Regions from separate parts of the Photobacterium nomapromontoriensis genome, predicted to be linked through region 2. Evidence: riboswitches for the same ligand, from Rfam matches in the RefSeq annotation. Region 2 holds a riboswitch; each other region holds the start of a gene.

Region 1 (2,267 bases), on a different contig from region 2:
CTGTTAATCCCGATGATAAAGAAGCACACCGACTTATGGTAAAAGCGGCGGTTATTGCAGAGCAGAATCATGCAGAATTACATCTTGTTTTTGTTGAACCCGGCATGGGGAATATTAGTTTCGCAGATGCTGAATTAGAGCTTGATGAAGCGCATAACGAGCTTGCCCATAAAAGAATGAAACAGTTAACTGCATTATCTGAGCTGTCACCTTATAAAGTACAGGCGGTACACATGGCTAATGGTGATGTAATTAAACATTTAACTACTTTAGCTGAACAGTTAGAGGCCAATTTGGTAATCACTGGCTGCCGAAAATCGGGTATTCATTGGTTTGGTGATATCAGTCATGCATTATCACACCAGCTAAATGCTGATGTGCTGATTTGTCAGTAAGTGGGTAAAGTGTGAGTCAGGGAGCGGTTTAATCAACGAGGTGGATAATTATTGGTTTTAGGCTTGCTGCTACTCTGATACTTTTTTATACTCATTAATACTTGTCGGAGTGCCAATTGGCTGAGACCGCATTGCGGGATCCGTAGAACCTGATCAGGCTAATACCTGCGAAGGGAACAAGAGAATGTCTTCTGTATTGCTATTTTTTTGACTATAGCCGCTGTTTCAGATGATGCTACAAGCCCTATATGTGGCCTCTTGTTTACGCACCTATCCGCCAAGCAACTTCCCTTATTATGGATAACAAGGAAATTGCTATGTCGAATCGCAAACAAGCGAGACTGGACGCGAAACAATTTATTGAATCACTTACCACCCAACCTTACCCAAGCTCACAGAAAATTTATGTGCCAGGTAGCCGTGATGATATTCGTGTGCCTATGCGAGAAATCACGCTTGCCGATAGCCTTATCGGTGGATCTAAAGAATCCCCTATCTTTGAATCCAATGAGCCCGTGCGAGTTTATGATACCTCGGGTTTCTATACTGATCCTCTGCATCAAATTGATATTTATTCTGGGTTGCCCAAACTTCGTGAAGCGTGGATAGCAGAGCGTGGCGATACCGAGTTATTAAGTGAATTGAGTTCTGCATATTCCAAAGAGCGCCTAGCTGATGAGACTCTCGATGAGTTTCGTTTCAGCGAGCCGGCTCGTATTCGATGCGCTAAATCTGGAACTAATGTCACCCAGCTTCACTATGCCCGTAAAGGGATCATCACACCAGAAATGGAATATATTGCCATACGTGAAAATATGGGGCAGGCAAAATACCGTGATGAAGTTTTGAATCATCAGCATTCCGGGATGAATTTTGGGGCCAATTTACCACCAACTATTACGCCTGAGTTTGTCCGTCGTGAAGTCGCGGAAGGCAGGGCGATTATTCCTTCCAATATCAACCATCCTGAATCTGAACCAATGATTATTGGTCGTAATTTTTTTGTTAAGGTTAATGCCAATATCGGCAACTCCTCCGTTAGTTCCTCCATTGAAGAAGAAGTGGAGAAGTTAGTATGGTCGACCCGCTGGGGCGGGGATACTGTGATGGATTTGTCGACTGGTCGCAATATTCATGAAACGCGAGAATGGATAATCCGTAACAGCCCTGTTCCTATTGGTACAGTACCGATGTATCAGGCATTAGAAAAAGTGAACGGCATTGCTGAGGAGCTTAACTGGGAAGTGTTCCGCGATACCTTGCTTGAGCAAGCCGAGCAGGGTGTTGATTATTTCACTATTCATGCTGGTGTTCTTCTGCGTTATGTACCTATGACAGCAAAGCGAGTTACCGGGATTGTCTCCCGGGGGGGCTCGATTATGGCGAAGTGGTGTCTGGCTCACCATCAAGAAAGCTTCCTCTATGAGCATTTTCGTGAGATCTGTGAAATCTGTGCTCGGTATGATATTGCATTGTCGTTAGGCGATGGTTTGCGTCCGGGCTCAGTGGCTGATGCTAATGATGAAGCACAATTCAGTGAATTACGGACATTAGGGGAGCTGACCAAAGTTGCTTGGGAGTTCGATGTCCAAGTGATGATTGAAGGGCCAGGACATGTGCCAATGCACATGATCAAAGAAAACATGGATGAGCAGCTAACGCATTGTCATGAAGCACCATTTTATACTCTCGGTCCGCTGACGACTGATATTGCTCCGGGATATGATCATATTACCTCAGGGATTGGCGCTGCGATCATAGGGTGGTACGGTTGCGCCATGCTGTGCTACGTGACACCGAAAGAGCATCTTGGTCTGCCAAATAAAGACGATGTAAAGGTGGGACTGATCACGTACAAGCTATGTGCCCATG
Region 2 (2,267 bases):
AGCTTAACCGTGATGAACAATTTGCCTACTGGGTGAATGTGTATAATGCCCTGACGGTACAAGTGATCCTCGATAACTATCCATTGCAATCGATCACCAAACTAGGCGGATTTTTCAGCTTTGGGCCGTGGAATGAAAAGCTCATCACCATCAACAATAAAACACTCTCTTTAAATGATATTGAACACCGAATCTTGCGCCCCATCTGGCATGATCCTCGTATTCACTATGCGGTTAACTGTGCCAGCCTCGGCTGTCCGGATCTTCAACCGCAGGCCTTTACCGCCAGCAATCACGAATCCCTGCTCGAACTATCAGCTCGCCGTTTTATTAATAGCAGTAAAGGAGTCAGCCCAGCTGGTGATACGGTGCGTTTATCCTCTATCTACGACTGGTATGGCAGTGATTTTGGCAACAAAACACAACTACAAGCTCACCTCAACACCTATCGTAAAGGCACTCCGATCCAACTCAATAAGGTGAGCTACGACTACAACTGGGCACTGAACGAGCCCAACTAATGCGTGGTGCTGGCAACCCGCTCAATAGCACATTACAATAACGCTTGTTCTCATTGGGGAGCCCGCCAACACTGACGCGACAACGCGAAACAATCGAACGGCTGAGATTGCATCTGCAAGACCCACTGAACCTGATCCAGTTAGTACTGGCGTAGGAATTGAGACAGCGATAGATCGCCCTTATCACTCACAGCACGATGCTGGATGTTCTCAACCCTGTGCCCCCTTTATATGTCCTCTTGCCGGATGCAAGAGAATCAGGAGCGCATAGTGACAAAATTACTTCCTCTTTTGACCCTTTCCTTAGCGACCAGCTCTGTATGGGCGGCCGATAACACCCTGACCGTCTATACCTACAGCTCATTTGCATCAGACTGGGGGCCAGGACCTGCGATTGAAAAAGCCTTTGAAGCCCAATGCAATTGCAACCTCGAATTCGTGGCGCTGGATGATGGCGTCTCGATCCTTAATCGGGTTCGCCTCGAAGGCAAAAACACCAAAGCCGATATCCTGCTGGGGCTGGATAACAACCTGATCAGCGAAGCCAAAAAAACCGACCTTCTGGCCGAACATCACGTCGATACCAGCAAGGTCAATATCCCAATGGGCTGGACGGATACTACATTTGTTCCCTACGACTACGGTTATTTCGCTTTCGTCTATGACAGCACCAAGCTGACCACACCACCGAAAAGCCTGGCAGAGCTGCTCAAGCGTGATGATATCAATATCATTTATCAGGATCCTCGCACCTCTACCCCGGGGCAGGGCCTGATGTTGTGGATGAAATCCGTCTATGGCGACAAGGCATCAGCAGCCTGGCAGCAACTGGCAAAGAAAACCGTTACCGTGACCAAGGGCTGGTCCGAAGCCTACAACATGTTCCTCAAGGGCGAGTCTGATATGGTGCTGTCATACACCACCTCACCGGCCTATCACATCATTGCGGAAGGCGAGAATAAGTATAAAGCGGCCGATTTCAGCGAAGGTCATTACATGCAGGTAGAAGTCGCGGCCAAGCTAAAAAACAGAGCCAATGACGCACTGGCTGATCAGTTTCTGGCATTTATCCTGACCCCTGAGTTTCAACAAGTGATCCCTACCGGTAACTGGATGTATCCGGTCATAGAGCAGACACTACCCACCGGTTTCAAACAATTAACTCTGCCTGTCAAATCTCTGGAATTCACCGCAGATGAGGTTGCAAAAAACCGTCGCAGCTGGATCAGAGAGTGGCAACAGGCTCTTACTCAGTAGCTATTACCCATAGTAGGCACTTACTTTGTACACCCGTCGTACCACTTATCTACCCGGCCTGTTTTCCGCCGGGCTTATCGCCAGCATAGTGATCAGCGCCCTGTGGGCGCTGATCAATGAAGCCCGCGACCTCGATATTCTGTCACTATGGCAAGACCCATACTTACGTCACGTCACCGGGTTTTCCTTCACTCAGGCCCTACTGTCAACGCTGCTCAGCATTCTACCCGCCATTCCAGTGGCCTATGCCTTGTATCGCCGACAGTTCCCCGGCAAAGTACTGCTACTGAGGTTGTTTGCCATGACACTGGTGTTACCGGTACTGGTGGCGGTATTTGGCTTACTGGCAATCTATGGCAACAATGGCCTGATCATGAAAGGGCTGACCGCTCTGGGCTGGCAAGACGGGGTCTCCCTATATGGCCTGCAAGGGATCTTGCTAGCACATGTTTTTCTCAATTTGCCACTGGCGACCCGATTGCTCTACCA
Region 3 (2,267 bases), on a different contig from region 2:
ACCGAGAATACAAGTCCAGCGCTGAGCGGGGATGTGCATATTCACCCCTTCCAGCGTCGCAACCTGACTGTCGTGATAACGAAGCGAACCGCCAGAAATATCAATACCGACGGACACGTTAGCGAACATTCGCGTGACCATCAAAGAAATGGTTAACCGGACCGTGCCCTTTGCCAATGTCGAGTTCGTCAGCATGCGCAATAGCCTGAGAAATATATTGCTTACCCAGTTCAACCGCCTGCTGCAAGCCGTTACCCTGCGCGAGATAAGAGGCTATCGCTGAAGACAAGGTACATCCGGTGCCATGCGTATTACGCGTATTGACACGTTTTGCACTGAACGGTACGACATCATCAGCGAAAATGAGCAAATCTTTACTGTTTTCATCCTGCTCTAAATGACCGCCTTTGAGCAGTACCGTATGCGCACCAAGCAAACGAAGATCGGTGATCATAGCCGTCATTTCTGCTTCTGTTGTTGGTACTTCGCTGCCAATTAGCGCAGCACCTTCAGGTAAGTTAGGCGTGATCACATCAGCCAGCGGCAATAGCTCCGCTTTCAGGGTGTTAATCGCCGATGCTTTCAATAGCAAATCGCCGCTAGTCGCGACCATAACCGGATCAACGACTAAGAACTGGGGGCGATATTGTTTAATTTTGGCGGCAACAACATGAATAATGTCAGCATCAGCCAACATACCGACTTTGACCGCAACCACATCTAAATCTGAAAACACCGCATCAAGTTGCTTTTCAACATGTTCAAGGGGGATGGGGAAAATGGCGGACACGCCCAGGGTATTTTGCGCAGTAATGGCGGTGATCACCGAACAGGCATAGCTGCCCGTGGCGGATATCGCTTTAATGTCGGCTTGGATACCCGCGCCACCGCCACTGTCTGATCCGGCAATGGTTAACACAATCGGGGTTGCTGCGGCATGAGAGTGGGGGTGAGAGGTAGAAGTTACGATAACGTCTGGCATAAAAGCTCCTATAGCTGGCGCGCTGGAACTTTTATCAAGCTGAAGATTTAAGCGGGAAAGAGATCAAATCGTCACAAGCAAGATGGATAGTTCCCTACGCCAGTATTAACTGAATCAGGTTCAACGGGTCTCGCAACATGCGATCTCAGCCTACTGGCCCCCCGACTATATATGCTGTGATAGTACCAAGTTTGAGTAAAAGAACAATATATCTTGCTGTATAGAATGTGGATTCTGTGGGTTATCGCATAATTAGTGTCCACTACTAATCACATGCAACAAAAGTACTGGCAGGGTCTAAATAAACGGCTTTTTTCCACCCTTGGGTTTCTGTAGTGATGTTCCACACATACGGAAACAGGGATAAAACTGAATAATGCAGATGGGCGGGCTTGCCCTTGGCATTACCGGTACTACCGACTTTACCAATGTGTGTTCCTTGCGTTACCCACCCAGTGGCGTTATCTGAAATCACACTTAAATGGGCATAATAGTAAATACTCCATTTCGGCCCTAGTATCGCAATAACATTGCCGCCTTTTGCTAGGGTACCGCTATACAGCACGATCCCACTGGTGGCCGCTACAACGGGTGTATCATTCTTGGCAAAGATATCAATGCCTTTATGCACCCCTGAACTGCCCCACGGCTCATACCAAAAGGTTTGATGGTTCCAATCATTACAACTCGCCTTATCGACGGGAATGAGAGAAGCCGCAGGAAAAACCAGACCAATAAAAATGACAATAAATGCGACTAAAAATACTTTTTTCACTGTAATAAATCCTTTCATTACAAGAGGGTTACCGCCAACACAAAGGGCTGAGCATACTCACTGTACTCAATACCAAAACACCCATGATTAATAGCGACTAGGCTTAAAATATCAGTCGACGTAATCATTTCATAGCGACGGTTCAATTTTTAGGCGCAGGGTGATTTTTATCGACACAATCTCATTGAACTCGATCACGAATTCATGCCAATATGGGTGTCCGCAAGGCATCATACAGGGAGTCCATGATGACATTGATACAAGCGGCGTTAACCGTTCCGGCTCATCTTCTACCGGGAGGGATTATTCCTCAAGCCGCACAATTTGGTTTCAAACGCATAGAGAAAAAACGCATAGAACAAAGCGCGCCCGTCGATCTGGTTCAGTTCACCTTCTCATCCCCTTCCCCGTCATTAAAAACCATGATTTTCGACCAGGCACTTGAACGCTTTCTGTGGCACTTTGCCAAGGGCACACCTTACCAAATCAATAAATCATTCAGTGACCCCA

What was found. Region 2 has a riboswitch for thiamine pyrophosphate ahead of thiB (thiamine ABC transporter substrate binding subunit). Riboswitches for the same ligand answer to the same signal wherever they lie in the genome.
Region 1: linked by a shared signal. The riboswitch ahead of thiC (phosphomethylpyrimidine synthase ThiC) and the one ahead of thiB (thiamine ABC transporter substrate binding subunit) in region 2 are both predicted to bind thiamine pyrophosphate.
Region 3: linked by a shared signal. The riboswitch ahead of thiD (bifunctional hydroxymethylpyrimidine kinase/phosphomethylpyrimidine kinase) and the one ahead of thiB (thiamine ABC transporter substrate binding subunit) in region 2 are both predicted to bind thiamine pyrophosphate.

What each region holds. Positions count from the first base shown of each region.
Region 1 covers NZ_JAKJSL010000058.1:37,886-40,152, reverse strand. Annotated here, with positions in the region: gene L4D12_RS22770 (universal stress protein) at 1-395, shown strand, start outside; TPP riboswitch at 491-588, shown strand; gene thiC (phosphomethylpyrimidine synthase ThiC) at 713-2,267, shown strand, end outside.
Region 2 covers NZ_JAKJSL010000026.1:44,283-46,549, reverse strand. Annotated here, with positions in the region: gene L4D12_RS10805 (DUF547 domain-containing protein) at 1-521, shown strand, start outside; TPP riboswitch at 566-696, shown strand; gene thiB (thiamine ABC transporter substrate binding subunit) at 792-1,778, shown strand; gene thiP (thiamine/thiamine pyrophosphate ABC transporter permease ThiP) at 1,804-2,267, shown strand, end outside.
Region 3 covers NZ_JAKJSL010000028.1:22,742-25,008, forward strand. Annotated here, with positions in the region: gene L4D12_RS11815 (ABC transporter ATP-binding protein) at 1-129, opposite strand, end outside; gene thiD (bifunctional hydroxymethylpyrimidine kinase/phosphomethylpyrimidine kinase) at 119-982, opposite strand; TPP riboswitch at 1,057-1,156, opposite strand; gene L4D12_RS11825 (M23 family metallopeptidase) at 1,248-1,757, opposite strand; gene L4D12_RS11830 (hypothetical protein) at 2,003-2,267, shown strand, end outside.